3 regions of the Bacillus cereus group sp. Bce041 genome follow, and region 3 is predicted to be linked to each of the others. Evidence: riboswitches for the same ligand, from Rfam matches in the RefSeq annotation. Region 3 holds a riboswitch; each other region holds the start of a gene.

Region 1 (5,281 bases), on a different contig from region 3:
ATGTATAGTATGAGATATCTCCTATTATCTTTACAAGAAGGAATGATACGATTTATGTAAATTTGTTTTTGTAGAAAAGAGAGTGTGATGAATTTATGAAAAAATATAAAACATTGTTATTTGATGTAGATGATACATTACTAGACTTCCAAAAGGCTGAAAAAGTGGCTTTACGGGTACTTTTTGAAGAGAAGGGAATCCCTTTAACAGACGAGATAGAGACTTGTTATAAAAAAATAAATAAAGGTCTTTGGGATGCTTTTGAAAAAGGTGAACTATCACGCAATGAAGTTGTAAATACACGATTCTCTCTGTTGTTTAAAGAGTATGGAGAAGAAGTAAATGGAATATTATTCGAAAATAATTATCGTAACTACTTAGAAGAAGGAAATCAACTCATGCAAGGTGCATTTGAATTTATAAATCAAATTCAAGGGGAGTATGAATTGTATATAGTGACAAATGGTGTTTCTAAGACGCAAGATAAACGTTTGCGTAATGCAGGGTTACATTCATTGTTTAAAGATGTTTTTGTTTCGGAAGATACAGGTTTTCAAAAGCCGATGAAAGAGTATTTTGATTATGTTTTTGAACGGATTCCTAACTTTGCACCTGAAGAAGGGCTGATTATTGGGGATTCATTAAGCGCGGATATTAAAGGTGGATATGTAGCGGGAATTGATACTTGTTGGTTTAATCCAGAAAGGAAGTTAAATGATAGTGGGATTATACCGACATATGAAGTGCATAATTTTGAGGAGTTAGAAGCGTTATTAAAGCAGCATGTGTAATAAAAAAATAGACAGTGGAGCTTTCGTCTACACTGTCTATTTTTGTTAATTTGTATTTTCGTTATGTTTTGGGAGTGGAAAGGCATTCCCAATAGCAGCTGCACCAAGCATTGGCAATAGTAAATTAAGCGGGAAAAACATAAGTAATAGCAATGTAATAGCTATTGGCTTTCGTAACGCATAGCTCGAAATTGCTGTCGTTACGATAGCAACGGATGCTACTGGATCTATAGGAAGAATAGATGCTATAGCGTATCCAATACTTGATCCGGAAAATATAATTGGGAATATATGTCCACCCCGCCACCCTGTGTTCAAACAAACGGCAGTAATACACAACTTTAAAATCCCTGAAAGAAGTAGTATCCAAAAAGATAAATGGCTCCATTCAACAACTAACTCTTTTAATTGATGTTCCCCTGAAAATAATGTGTACGGAAGAAAAGTTCCCCCGATTCCTAATAAAATGCCACCGATAATTCCGAGTGTCAGCTTGTATTCTCTAAAAGGGTGAATTAACTTTTCTAATGTGAATTCTAACTTGAAATAAAAGAAACCAACTATAGCGCCGATACTAGCAAGTGGAAGAAATGCAATCCATTCATTGAAAGAAAGTGCACCTTCCCCGAAATCAACAATAAAGGATCCACGATTATCAAGTTTACTCAGTAGTAAATAAACAGAAAAACCTGCGAAAGTAGTAGCTAAGTATACAATCGCTTTTTTTCCTTTAGAAAAAGCAGCAATTTGTTCCCCCTCATTTTCATTTGGTGCTAAATAACCGAATAATGGTGCGTTAAAAATGACACTTAAAGTAGCGCCAATTCCGATCTCGGTTAGCTCATTCATACCCTTTAAGGCAAATTTAAAGCGATCCCCTACCCATGTGCACAGTCCGCCTATAATTCCAACTAGTGCGGCTTCTGGACCAAGACTAGCACCGAAAATTAAAACAATAATCGCTGTTAAAGTAGCCCGATGGACAAAGCGATATTCGATTCGACCAGTTTTTTTATATTCAGCCATCACTTCAGGCATAAGGCGTGGGTATGTACCGAAATGTTTTTGTGATAGACCAACAAGGACCCCGCCAATTATTGTTACGCAAAGGGTGTAATAAGAGGGAAAAGAGAGAACTTCAGGCAAGTATCCCCAAATAAAGTGGATTCCAATATTTATTGTGACTAAAAATAACCAGACTGTAGCTCCTACTATAGATCCTAGAAGAATGCCATATAGAGCAAGTATGTAATGCATATCTTTTTTATTTGTCATGTTATACCTCCGTTATGTAAATCTTAGTAGGGAAAAAAGTGAAATATACTAGTGAAAAATGGATTGAATATATATAGTATCTTTTTGAGAAGATGGCCTATTCAACATATAGGCTAACTTTTGGGGAATTTGAATTTATAGGTTAAATTACTTATTTAATTTTATAGACTGATTTGAGGTTTTTAAAGGTCTTTTTTGAAATAGACTAGAATATATTTCTTTTGTTGCTTTATATGAAACTGTTAACATTTATTTTAGAACATTCAGAAAAACTGTTTGACATTAGGAAATTATTGCTATAAAATCAACGGTAATTGCATAGTCTTATCAAGAAAAGGTGGAGGGACAGGCCCGATGAAACCTTGGCAACAGCCGTATAACGGAATTGTGCCAAATCCTGCAGGTAGTAATCCTGAGAGATAAGAAAGAGCCTTTAGAGCGTGTTTTCAAACTGCTCCTTTCTTGTTTTCAGGAAAGGGGCAGTTTTTTATTTTGTATAAAAGAAAGGAGAATGAGAGATGGGAGAATCATGGGGAAAAGGAACAATTTGTGTGCAAGGTGGCTATACGCCAAAGAATGGTGAACCACGTGTTTTACCACTTTATCAAAGCACAACGTATAAATACGATACTTCGGATGATTTAGCAGCTCTATTTAACTTAGAGGCAGAAGGATATATTTATACACGTATTGGAAACCCTACTCTAGCAGCATTTGAGCAGAAGTTATCAGATTTAGAAGGCGGTGTAGGAGCTGTTGCAACGGCTTCTGGGCAAGCAGCTATTATGCTCGCAGTTTTAAATATTTGTAGTAGTGGAGACCATTTACTTTGCTCTTCAACTGTTTACGGGGGAACGTTTAATTTATTTGGGGTGAGTTTACGTAAGCTTGGCATTGATGTTACGTTCTTTAATCCAAATTTAACGGCAGATGAAATCACGGCGCTTGCTAATGACAAGACGAAACTTATCTATGCAGAATCGTTAGGAAATCCAGCGATGAATGTTTTAAATTTTAAAGAATTTTCAGCTGCCGCTAAAGAATTAGAGGTACCTTTTATCGTTGATAATACATTAGCAACTCCTTATTTATGCCAGGCGTTTGAACATGGGGCAAATATTATTGTTCATTCTACGACGAAGTATATCGATGGGCATGCGAGCTCCTTAGGCGGTATTGTAATTGACGGTGGAAACTTTGATTGGACAAATGGAAAGTATCCTGAACTTGTTGAACCAGATCCAAGTTATCACGGTGTAAGTTACGTTCAAAACTTTGGTGCAGCAGCGTATATTGTGAAAGCACGTGTTCAGCTATTAAGAGATTATGGAAATTGTATGAGCCCATTCAATGCATATATTAGCAATATTGGCTTAGAAACATTGCATTTACGAATGGAACGTCATAGTGAAAATGCTCTTGCAGTTGCTAAGTGGCTTGCTAATCATGAACGTATTGAATGGGTGAATTATCCAGGCTTAGATAGTAATGAAAATTACTCATTAGCACAACAGTACTTGAAAAAAGGTGCTAGTGGTGTTTTAACTTTCGGTATTAAAGGCGGATTAGAAGCAGCAAAAGAATTTATCGCAAATGTAAAACTAGCAACTCTTGTAACGCACGTAGCTGATGCACGAACTTGCGTTATACATCCTGCTAGTACGACGCATAGACAATTAAATGCTGAAGATCAGCGTTTAGCGGGTGTTACATCTGATTTAATTCGTTTATCGGTTGGTATAGAAGATGTTTCTGATATTATTGCAGATTTGGAAGCAGCTCTAGTTGGAGGCAAAACACATGCCGATCATAATTGATAAAGATTTACCGGCTCGCAAAGTGTTGCAAAAAGAAAATATTTTTGTAATGACGAAGGAGCGGGCAGAAACACAAGATATACGTGCTTTAAAAATTGCTATATTAAATTTAATGCCAACGAAACAAGATACAGAGGCGCAATTACTTCGCTTAATTGGAAACACACCGTTACAATTAGATGTTCATTTGCTTCATATGGAATCACATCTATCGCGTAATGTAACGCAAGAACATTTAACAAGCTTTTATAAAACGTTTCGTGATATTGAAAATGAAAAGTTTGATGGGCTCATTATTACAGGAGCGCCAGTGGAGACCCTTGCTTTTGAAGAGGTAGATTATTGGGAAGAGCTTAAACATATTATGGAGTATTCAAAAACGAATGTAACATCTACGCTCCATATTTGCTGGGGGGCACAGGCTGGCTTGTACTATCATTATGGTGTTCCAAAGTATCCCCTTAAGGAAAAAGTGTTCGGTGTATTTGAACATGAAGTTTGCGAGCAACATGTGAAATTATTACAAGGATTTGATGAATTGTTTTTTGCTCCGCATTCTCGTCATACAGAAGTAAGAGAGAATGATATTAGAGGAGTGAAAGAATTAACATTGTTAGCAAACTCTGAAGAAGCAGGTGTTCACCTTGTTATTGGGTCAGAAGGAAGGCAAGTGTTTGCCCTTGGACATAGCGAATATAGTTGTGAGACGTTAAAACAAGAATACGAACGAGATCGTGACAAGGGATTAAATATTGATGTGCCAAAAAACTATTTTAAACATAATAATCCAGATGAAAAGCCGCTTGTTAGGTGGAGGAGTCATGGTAATTTATTGTTTTCTAATTGGTTGAATTATTACGTGTATCAAGAAACCCCTTATATATTGTAAAGAAAGATTGTGTAACACGTGGCAACGTTTTCCTTGTAAAGATTAACCTTTATTTTTCCGAATGTTCAAAATACATTGTTTTTCAGATTTTTTGCTCATATAATTTCATCTAAACACAATTTTTGAGGGGTGGACAGTACTATGAAAGAAATTCAAGTTGGGTTATTAGGTCTTGGGACAGTTGGCAGTGGTGTGGTTCGTATTATTACGGATCATCAAGAACGACTCATACACCAAGTAGGTTGTCCAGTGAAGGTAACGAAAGTATTAGTGCAAAACATTGAGAAAGAGAGAGAGGTAGAGGTACCTTCTACTCTATTAACACAAGATGCAAATGAAATTTTAGATAATCCAAATATTGATGTTGTTATTGAAGTGATGGGTGGCATTGATGATGCAAAATCATATATTTTACAAGCTTTAAAAAGCGGAAAGCATGTTGTAACTGCAAATAAAGACTTAATGGCATTACATGGAGCTGAATTATTAGCGACAGCAAAAGATAATAA
Region 2 (5,281 bases), on a different contig from region 3:
GTTGCAGCTGGTCACGATGTTATTAATCTAGGTCAAGGTAATCCAGATCAACCAACACCGCAGCATATCGTAAAAGCTTTACAAGATGCTGCCGAAAAGACCATTCATCATAAATATCCGCCATTTCGCGGACATGAAAGCTTAAAGGAAGCCGTGGCTACATTCTATAAACGTGAATATGGCGTCGAATTAAACCCAAAAACTGAAGTTGCTATTTTATTTGGTGGGAAGGCTGGACTAGTAGAATTACCGATTTGTTTTACAAATCCTGGTGATACGATTCTCGTTCCGGATCCAGGTTATCCAGATTATTTATCCGGGGTTGCTTTAGCAAAAGCACACTTTGAAAGAATGCCACTTATTGCAGAAAATAACTTTTTACCAGATTATACGAACATTGATGACTCTATTGCAGAGCGTGCAAAATTAATGTTTTTAAACTATCCAAATAATCCTACCGGTGCTACTGCATCAAAAGATTTTTTTGATGAAACCATTCACTTTGCTAATAAACATAATATATTAGTTGTTCACGATTTTGCTTATGGCGCTATCGGATTTGATGGTCAAAAACCTGTTAGTTTCTTGCAAGCAGATGGTGCGAAAGATATAGGAATTGAAATTTACACATTATCAAAAACTTTCAATATGGCTGGCTGGCGCATCGCTTTTGCTGTAGGGAATGAAAGTGTGATTGAAACAATTAACCTATTACAAGATCATATGTATGTTAGTATATTCGGTGCAGTTCAAGATGCTGCTCGAGAAGCGCTATTAAGTTCACAGTCTTGTGTAATAGACCTTGTAAATAGTTACGAATCTCGAAGAAACGCTCTTATTTCAGCCTGTCACTCAATTGGTTGGAATGTAGACATTCCAACAGGATCATTCTTTGCATGGCTTCCCGTTCCAAAAGGATATACCTCTGAGCAATTTTCTAATATTTTACTAGAAAAAGCACATGTCGCAGTTGCTCCTGGTGTTGGATTTGGTGAGCATGGCGAAGGGTATGTCCGTGTTGGTCTCTTACATACAGAAGATAGATTACGAGAAGCCATTAATCGAATTGATAAATTAAATTTTTTCAAAAAGTAATTGACAACACGAAAAATATCTGACAAAATTCAGTTATCTTAAAAATTTAAACATTTCTAAATACTTCTTATCAAGAGCAGGTGGAGGGACGAGCCCGACGAAACCCGGCAACCGATCTACAATTGTAGACACGGTGCTAATTCTCGCAGCATTATGCTGACAGATAAGGAGCTGGTTGTAAAAAAACCTCTCCTTAGCTGAGAGGTTTTTTTATTTAACTAGGAGGTTATAACAATGAGCGGAATAATAGCGACGTATTTGATCCATGACGGTTCACATAACTTAGAAAAAAAAGCTGAGCAAATTGCACTTGGTTTAACAATTGGCTCTTGGACTCATTTGCCACACTTATTACAAGAACAATTAAAACAGCATAAAGGCAATGTCATTCATGTTGAGGAATTAGCTGAACATGAACATACCAATTCGTATTTACGTAAAAAAGTAAAACGCGGAATTATTAAAATCGAATATCCGTTATTAAACTTCAGTCCAGATTTACCAGCAATTTTAACGACTACATTTGGAAAACTATCCCTTGATGGCGAAGTAAAATTAATTGACTTAACTTTTTCAGACGAGTTAAAAAAACATTTTCCTGGTCCAAAATTCGGGATAGATGGTATTCGAAACCTTTTACAAGTGCATGATCGTCCCCTTTTAATGAGTATTTTTAAAGGAATGATTGGACGAAATATTGGGTATTTAAAAACGCAATTACGCGATCAAGCAATTGGTGGTGTAGATATAGTAAAAGATGATGAAATATTATTTGAAAATGCATTAACACCACTTACGAAACGCATTGTATCTGGAAAAGAAGTTTTACAATCCGTATATGAAACATACGGACATAAAACGTTATATGCCGTAAATTTAACAGGACGAACTTTTGATTTAAAAGAAAATGCTAAACGTGCAGTGCAAGCTGGAGCTGATATTCTATTATTTAACGTATTTGCTTACGGACTAGATGTACTACAATCACTTGCAGAAGATGATGAAATCCCAGTTCCTATTATGGCACATCCTGCTGTAAGTGGTGCTTATTCAGCATCCAAGTTATATGGAGTTTCATCTCCATTATTACTTGGAAAGCTACTACGTTATGCTGGGGCTGACTTTTCATTATTCCCATCTCCATACGGAAGTGTTGCGCTAGAAAAAGAGGAGGCTCTTGCTATCTCAAAATATTTAACTGAAGACGATGCATCTTTCAAGAAGAGCTTTTCTGTTCCGTCTGCTGGTATTCATCCTGGTTTCGTTCCCTTTATTGTACGAGATTTCGGTAAAGATGTTGTTATTAATGCTGGCGGCGGGATACACGGACATCCAAATGGAGCGCAAGGCGGCGGTAAAGCTTTCCGTACTGCAATTGATGCTACTTTGCAAAATAAACCACTCCATGAAGTAGACGACATAAATTTGCATAGTGCACTACAAATATGGGGAAATCCCTCTTATGAGGTGAAATTATGAGTATTCAAGTATTTTGTGATTTCGATGGCACGATTACAAATAATGATAACATTATGTCCATTATGGAAAAATTCGCACCACCAGAAGCCGAAGAAGTAAAGAATAAAATTTTATCACAAGAACTATCCATTCAAGAAGGTGTTTCTCAATTATTTCAATTAATACCTACTAATCTGCACGATGATATTATTCAATTTTTAATAGAAACTGCTGAAATCCGTAGTGGTTTTCATGAGTTTATACAATTCGTAAAGGAAAATAACATTTCTTTTTACGTGATATCAGGTGGAATGGATTTCTTCGTCTATCCACTCTTACAAGGAATCATTCCAAAAGAGCAAATTTATTGTAATGAAACAGACTTTTCAGCAGAGTTTATTACAGTTAAATGGCCTCATTCTTGTGATGATCATTGTCAAAATCATTGCGGATTATGTAAATCATCATTAATCCGTAAATTAAGTGATACAGATGACTTTCATATTGTAATTGGAGATTCTATTACTGATTTACAAGCCGCGAAACAAGCTGATAAAGTATTCGCTCGCGATTTTCTTATTACAAAGTGTGAAGAAAATCATATTGCTTATACACCGTTTGAAACATTTCAAGATGTGCAAGCTGAATTAAAACTTTTGTTGGAGGTGAAGGCATGAAACAACTTTTTCGTCAATGGTATGACTTAAGCGAGATAAAACAAGAGTTAACAACACGAAATTGGTTCCCAGCAACAAGTGGTAATATTTCTATAAAGGTTAGTCATGAACCACTTACTTTTCTTATTACGGCAAGCGGTAAAGATAAAACAAAAACCACTCCAGATGATTTTCTATTAGTAGATCATGTAGGAGTTCCCGTTTTAGAGACTGAATTACGCCCTTCAGCAGAAACAATATTGCATACACACATTTATAACAATACGAATGCCGGTTGCGTACTTCATGTTCATACAACCGATAATAATGTCATCACAAATTTATATAGTGATGCAGTCACCCTTCAAAATCAAGAAATTATTAAAGCTCTCGATATTTGGGAAGAAGGTGCAACCATTCACATTCCTATTATCGAAAACCATGCCCATATCCCAACACTTGGAGAAAACTTCCGAAAGCATATACAAGGAGATTCGGGTGCAGTATTAATCCGTAACCACGGTATTACCGTATGGGGCCGAGATAGCTTTGATGCAAAGAAGAGATTAGAAGCTTATGAGTTTTTATTCCAATTTCATATAAAACTATTATCAATTCAAGGAGGCGTTTCTAATGGCGCAAATTCGTATTCATGAAGTAAATACTCGTATTGAAAATGAAGTGGAAGTATCTAAATTTCTACAAGAGGAAGGCGTTTTATATGAGAAATGGAATATTTCTAAACTTCCTACTCATTTAAATGAAAATTATTCGTTAACGGATGAAAACAAAGCTGAAATATTAGCTATTTTTTCAAAAGAAATCGCTGATGTTTCAGCACGTCGAGGTTATAAAGCACATGATGTAATCTCACTTTCAAGTAGCACACCTAACCTTGACGAATTATTAATTAATTTCCAAAAGGAACACCATCATACAGATGACGAAGTTCGCTTTATCGTCAGTGGTCACGGCATTTTCGCTATTGAAGGTAAAGATGGGAAATTCTTTGATGTTGAACTTGAGCCAGGCGATTTAATATCTGTTCCTGAAAATGCAAGACATTATTTTACCTTGCAAGATGATCGCCAAGTTGTAGCTATTCGTATTTTTGTGACAACTGAAGGCTGGGTTCCAATCTATTAAGGTAGTTAGTTGAATAAAAGGACTTGGACCCCCTTTTCCAAACTTTTATTCACTCTACATATATACATCCTCCTATGGAACAGGCTTATTTCATTTTGAAATAAGTCTGATTTTTTATTTACTTGAAAGTACCATTTCATCACAAATTTACACCTTAATTTTTCAAGTGCATTTTTCGAACATTTTTTGAACATTTATTGAATTTTTTCTGAAAATTCTGTTTTATATGTGATATACTACAATTAACTTAGAAGGAAAATAATATCGCAAACAGAGGGGGATAATCATGAGCTTACTTATCGCACTTATACTTGGAGTTACATGTGGAGCATTTCCTGTTATTTTAGGAGCTATTATGGAAGAGTTAGAAATTGGTGTTTTAGGATTTGTCGCATCTTGTGTAAGCGCTTTATTATTTGGTTTATTCGGCGCTATTCCTGTTTCAATTCTGTGTGCTTTTTATATAATACGCCATGCTCGTACAAAACAATTTGGTCCTAATCACATCGCACAAATTATCCCGTTCCCGGTTGAACGATGCCGACGCGCTTCTAACTTATAATTATAAAAATTAAAGATGACTAAATAAATAAAAGTCCTCAAATGAGGACTTTTATTTATTTTCTTCTAGAAATTGAAACAATTCTTGTAGATGTAGGGCATCTTCACCATAGCTAACAGATACATGAAATATACCATCAATCTCAGCTTGCATATAAAGATCCACTCCATCACGATCATATTTCAATGCCAAATAAAACTCCATTTCTTCTAACATCTTTTTTGAGGTTCGAATTACATAATGTCCCTTCTCATCTCTTCCATATTCAAATTCTGGTTCAAAATCATATTTTTGTTTAAAAGCTTCTTTTTGTTTTTCATTAATTTGCATACAAGTAGCTCGCTGTACAGTATCAATCATCTCA
Region 3 (5,281 bases):
GCCGTTAATTCCTTTTCTTTTTGAACGGATTCTTTTTTCGGCTCATCCGTCTTTGCTGTTTTCTCATTACTACACCCTACCCCTAGACTGATTGCAAGTACTAAACTTGAAACAAAAATAATTTTTTTCATACTGTTGCCCCCTTTCCCAAAATAATATCACCTCTTTTCCTATGAAATCTATATAATTTTTAATCTATACTCACTATATAGCGACATGTTTAATAAAGATCTTAAATATGATGTAAATAAAGACAACTCATTTCAGGAGGACATTATGAAGGCGATCATTTGCACACAGTATGGACCACCTAACGTTCTTCAGCTTCAAAATATAGAGAAACCTATACCTAAAAAGAACGAAGTATTAGTTAAAATTCACGCAACAAGTGTATCGACTGGAGATTGTAGAATACGCGGATTTAATAGCCCTCTATTATTTTGGATTCCTATGCGACTTATATTAGGACTTAGAAAACCGAGAAACCCTATACTTGGCGTAGAATTAGCAGGAGAGATAGAGGAGATCGGGACAGATGTAACTCAATTTAAAAAAGGAGATCAAATTTTTGCATTAACAGAACTAAATCTTGGTGGTTATGCCGAATACACATGCGTGCATGAAAGTGGATTAATAACATTAAAACCTACCAATGTGACATATGAAGAAGCTGCCGTTATTCCTTTTGGCGGAACTTCAGCATTGCACTTCCTTAGAAAAGGACAGATAAAAAAAGGGCAACGAGTACTTATATACGGTGCCTCTGGGTCAGTAGGGACAGCTGCCGTACAACTTGCGAAATACTTCGGGGCGACTGTCACAGCCATTTGTAGTAGTTCGAATTTCGATTTAGTAACAGCTTTAGGGGCAGACAACGTAATTGATTATATGAAAGAAGATTTTACTAAGCGGGGCGAGCACTATGATATTATATTTGATGCAGTTGGAAAATATAATAAGTCTCTTTGTACAGATGCATTAATGCCTAATGGAAAATATGTATCTGTGAACGGAATGATGGCAAAAGTCAGTAAAGAAGATATGAACCTACTAAAACAACTAGCTGAAACAGAAAAGCTAAAGCCTGTTATTGATAGAACTTACCGATTAGAAGAAATTGCTGAAGCTCATATATATGTAGAAAAAGGACATAAAAAGGGGAACGTTTCGATTACCTTAAAATAAAATATATTCTGAAAATATCGTTGACAATTCTTTTTGTACGATTTACTATTAGTACCATATTCAAAACTACATACACATACTCTTATCAAGAGTGGCGGAGGGACTGGCCCGATGATGCCCGGCAACCGAGCTTATGACGTATAAGCTAAGGTGCTAATTCCTGCAAAACGAGTTTTCGTTTTGGAAGATAAGAGAGGAACCTATTTCGTCTATTCGGCACCTCTCTTATTTTGAGAGGTGCTTTTTATTTTGGAACGTATATGAAGGGGGAATCATAGATGAAGAAAGTATTATTAAGCATTGTAAGCGGAGCGGTACTATTATTAGGCGCATGTAGCGCAGGTTCAGATAAACAAGTAAAAGCGTTAAATGAGAAAAAGATTACTGTCGGTGTAACAGGCGGGCCGCATGAGCAGATTTTTGAAAAGGTAAAAGAAGTGGCAGCAAAAGATGGTCTCGAAATTGATATAAAATTATTTAATGATTATGTAGCGCCAAACGTATCATTAGATGAAAAAAGCCTTGATGTAAATAGCTATCAAACGAAATCATATTTAGACGTATTTAAAGCTGAACGTAATATGAAATTAACCGAAGTATTTTCAACAGTAACATTCCCTATGGGCGTCTATTCTAAAGACATAAAAGATGTAAAAGAATTAAAAGAGGGCGACGCAATCGCTGTCCCAAATGACCCAACGAATGAACTTCGTGCTTTAAAGTTATTTGAAAAAGCAGGGGTTTTAAAAGTGGATCCAAAAGCGACAGAAAAAGCGACTGCGAAAGATGTAATTGAAAATCCAAAAAAATTAAAGATTGTTGAGTTAGAGGCATCTCAATTACCAACACAACTAAGTGAAGTAAAAGCAGCTGCAATTAATACAAACTTTGCATTAGGTGCAAAATTAAGCCCTGCGAAAGATTCCATTTTCCGTGAAGGCAAAGATTCGCCTTATGTGAACTGGGTCGTTGTTCGTACTGAAAATAAAGATGATGTTGTTGTAAATAAATTAAAGAAAGCTTATCAATCTAAAGAAGTAAAAGAATTTATCGAGAAAAAATTTGATGGTTCTGTTTTACCGTCTTGGTAGGAGCTGACGATAATGATTGAATTAAAAAATGTATCCAAAGTATTTACAACAAAAAAGGGGAATGTGGAAGCTCTTAAGTCCACTTCCCTCCAAGTAAAAAAGGGCGAAGTATTTGGAATCATTGGATATAGTGGCGCTGGCAAAAGTACATTAATTCGCTGTGTAAATTTATTAGAAAAACCAACGACAGGAAATATTATTGTAAACGAGCAAGATTTAACAACACTGTCTACAAAAGAACTAGCAAAAGCGAGACAAAAAATCGGGATGATTTTTCAAGGATTCAATTTGCTCAAAACTGTTACCGTTTATGAAAATATCGCATTACCGTTACGCCTTGCTGGCGTTCCAAAATTAGAAATTGAAAAAAGGGTAGAAAAGTATTTACGTATTGTCGATCTTTTTAATCGAAAAGATGCCTATCCGAGTGAACTTTCTGGTGGCCAGAAACAACGTGTTGCCATTGCACGTGCACTATCACATGAACCGGAAGTGTTATTAAGCGACGAAGCAACGAGTGCTTTAGATCCAGAAACAACTGATTCTATTCTTGACCTATTATTAAAGATTAATGAGGAAATCGGGATTACAATTTTATTAATTACACATGAAATGAATGTCATCCAACGTATATGCGACCGAGTTGCTGTTATGGAACATGGAGCAGTAATTGAAAGCGGGACTGTGAAGGAGATCTTCACAAACCCACAACATGTAACAACGAAGAAATTTGTAAATAGTGCATTTGCAGCAAAAATCCCAGCTGAAGTACAAAAAGAACTACAAAGAACCGGAGAAATCGTAACACTTTCATTTATAGGAAATTCTTCTGGTGAACCAGCGTTAGCTATCGCTACAAAACGTTTCCAAGTGTATCCAAATATTTTATCCGGTAATATTACACAGTTAAAACATGAGGCATACGGGAAACTTGTCATTCATATGCAAGGGGAACAAAATGAAATCAACCACGCTTTATCATTTTTACAAGAGCAAGGAATCATCGTAGAAGGGGGTAGAACAGATTATGGGAAACAAGTCCTTTTTGGATGAATGGGGTAAAGTCATATGGGAAGCAACCATTCAAACATTTCAAATGACATCTATTTCACTATTCATCTCTATCCTTATTGCACTACCACTTGGTGTCACACTTGTTTTAACAAGACCTGGTGGGCAGCACGAAAATAAAATCATTTACCCAATTCTTAATACAATTATTAATATCATTCGCTCTCTTCCATTTATCATTCTATTATTCTTCATTTTACCTTTTACAAAGTTTCTAATGGGAACCTCCATTGGTGTACAAGGCGTAATCGTACCGCTTGTCGTATTCACGGCCCCTTATATTGCACGATTAATGGAAACTGCTTTATTAGAAGTAGATCGCGGCGTTATTGAAGCCTATCAAGCGATGGGCGTTTCTACTATAAAAATTATTTGGCACGTTATGGTGAAAGAAGCTCGTCCCTCCCTTGTACTTGGATTAACAATTGCAACGATTGGCTTAATCGGCGCAACAGCAATGGCTGGTCTTGTAGGCGCTGGTGGGCTAGGGGACTTAGCATATCGCTTCGGACATTTACGCTACGAGCCTGAAGTAATGTATGCAACTGTCTTTATTTTAATTATCCTCGTTCAAGGATTACAGTCTTTAGGGAATGGTGTTGCACGAAGATTGAAGAAAGATTAAAAAAGAAGGTATCTCACCAAGGTGAGATACCTTCTTTTTTATCTTTTAAATCCACCTTCTGAATGAATAACTTGCCCAGTAATCCACTCAGCTTCTTCACTTACTAGAAATTTAATGAGTCTAGCTGCATCCTTTGGCTCACCAATTCTGCCAAAAGGAAACATCGGCTTTAACCCTTGTTTTATCTCTTCAGTCATCCATCCTGTATCAGTTGGTCCTGGATTAATTGCATTCACTGTTATTCCTAAATGAGCTACCTCTGCTGACAACGTACTAGTAAGAGCATCAATAGCTCCCTTCGTTGTTACATACGCTAGTTCTCCTACCATAGGACCTTGAAATTGCCCCGAAGTCATATTCACAATTCTACCACCAGATTTTTTATCAAATCCACGGGCAAATTGACTACTGAGCAATGTAGTCGCACGAATATTCACCATATAATGCTTATCTAATTCTTCAGCAGTCAACGTAGAGAAATCATTATTCGTAGAATATGCTGCATTATTAATTAATATATGAGGGTACCCTAATTGTTCAGTAACTTTATTTATAAGCTCTTTCGGTGCATCATTCCGAGTTAAATCTAACTCCATGCTTGATACTCTAACACCGTTTTGTAATAGCTCTTCTTCTAATTGTATTTGTTCATTTTTCTCAACGCCCCATGGCATCTCTTTATCATAATCCGTCCAATACGTAAAAAATATATCGTATCCTGATTCAGCCAATTCTTTGCAAATTGCTGCGCCTATACCGTCTAGACGACTTACCCCTGTAATAACTGCTACTTTATTTTTTAATTGGTTCATCATATACTCCTCCAAGTTTAAAGGACGCATATTTTATATAAGAGATATAAACTTTCCCACAAAAAAGACAGATACATAAAATAGGCACCTATCCTTATAAAAGGGATGTACAAGCCAAATATGCATTCCTTGAATGATTTACAGATAACTAAATAAACCCTCGCTTATGAGAGAAAAATTCATCTATCTAGTTTCTAATCATTACAAGTTCATCCACATATCTAGTCTTTGCCTCCTTTTGATATATCTCTATTATTAGTCTATCAAAAAAGATGAAATGTTACAAAAAATAAAACAATTACTCAAAACATATATTCGTTCACATTTCCTCTATTGTGAATTTATTCACAATATATATATAATAAACATGTAAATACAATATTGGAGGGATTTCAATGGTTATCAATTTTTTAAGAACTGATAAACGTGCTACTTTCATATTATTACTTTTACGGCTTTACATAGGGTATACATGGCTCGCTGCTGGGATAGGCAAA

What was found. A riboswitch is a leader RNA that binds a small molecule or an ion and turns the genes downstream of it on or off. The one in region 3 is predicted to bind S-adenosylmethionine.
Positions count from the first base shown of each region.
Region 1: linked by a shared signal. The riboswitch ahead of ACUN13_RS24425 (bifunctional O-acetylhomoserine aminocarboxypropyltransferase/cysteine synthase) and the one ahead of ACUN13_RS28605 (MetQ/NlpA family ABC transporter substrate-binding protein) in region 3 are both predicted to bind S-adenosylmethionine.
Region 2: linked by a shared signal. The riboswitch ahead of mtnW (2,3-diketo-5-methylthiopentyl-1-phosphate enolase) and the one ahead of ACUN13_RS28605 (MetQ/NlpA family ABC transporter substrate-binding protein) in region 3 are both predicted to bind S-adenosylmethionine.

Region 1 covers NZ_JBQXON010000010.1:127,616-132,896, reverse strand. Annotated here, with positions in the region: gene ACUN13_RS24435 (YjjG family noncanonical pyrimidine nucleotidase) at 96-791, shown strand; gene ACUN13_RS24430 (chloride channel protein) at 837-2,066, opposite strand; SAM riboswitch class I at 2,388-2,492, shown strand; gene ACUN13_RS24425 (bifunctional O-acetylhomoserine aminocarboxypropyltransferase/cysteine synthase) at 2,585-3,883, shown strand; gene metA (homoserine O-acetyltransferase MetA) at 3,867-4,772, shown strand; gene ACUN13_RS24415 (homoserine dehydrogenase) at 4,914-5,281, shown strand, end outside.
Region 2 covers NZ_JBQXON010000001.1:328,507-333,787, forward strand. Annotated here, with positions in the region: gene ACUN13_RS01615 (pyridoxal phosphate-dependent aminotransferase) at 1-1,095, shown strand, start outside; SAM riboswitch class I at 1,160-1,265, shown strand; gene mtnW (2,3-diketo-5-methylthiopentyl-1-phosphate enolase) at 1,330-2,574, shown strand; gene ACUN13_RS01625 (2-hydroxy-3-keto-5-methylthiopentenyl-1-phosphate phosphatase) at 2,571-3,230, shown strand; gene ACUN13_RS01630 (methylthioribulose 1-phosphate dehydratase) at 3,227-3,865, shown strand; gene ACUN13_RS01635 (1,2-dihydroxy-3-keto-5-methylthiopentene dioxygenase) at 3,843-4,355, shown strand; gene ACUN13_RS01640 (hypothetical protein) at 4,642-4,917, shown strand; gene ACUN13_RS01645 (DUF3909 family protein) at 4,969-5,281, opposite strand, start outside.
Region 3 covers NZ_JBQXON010000018.1:42,073-47,353, forward strand. Annotated here, with positions in the region: gene ACUN13_RS28595 (DUF6612 family protein) at 1-131, opposite strand, end outside; gene ACUN13_RS28600 (NAD(P)-dependent alcohol dehydrogenase) at 277-1,185, shown strand; SAM riboswitch class I at 1,265-1,379, shown strand; gene ACUN13_RS28605 (MetQ/NlpA family ABC transporter substrate-binding protein) at 1,464-2,276, shown strand; gene ACUN13_RS28610 (methionine ABC transporter ATP-binding protein) at 2,289-3,329, shown strand; gene ACUN13_RS28615 (methionine ABC transporter permease) at 3,304-3,972, shown strand; gene ACUN13_RS28620 (SDR family oxidoreductase) at 4,011-4,787, opposite strand; gene ACUN13_RS28625 (DoxX family membrane protein) at 5,180-5,281, shown strand, end outside.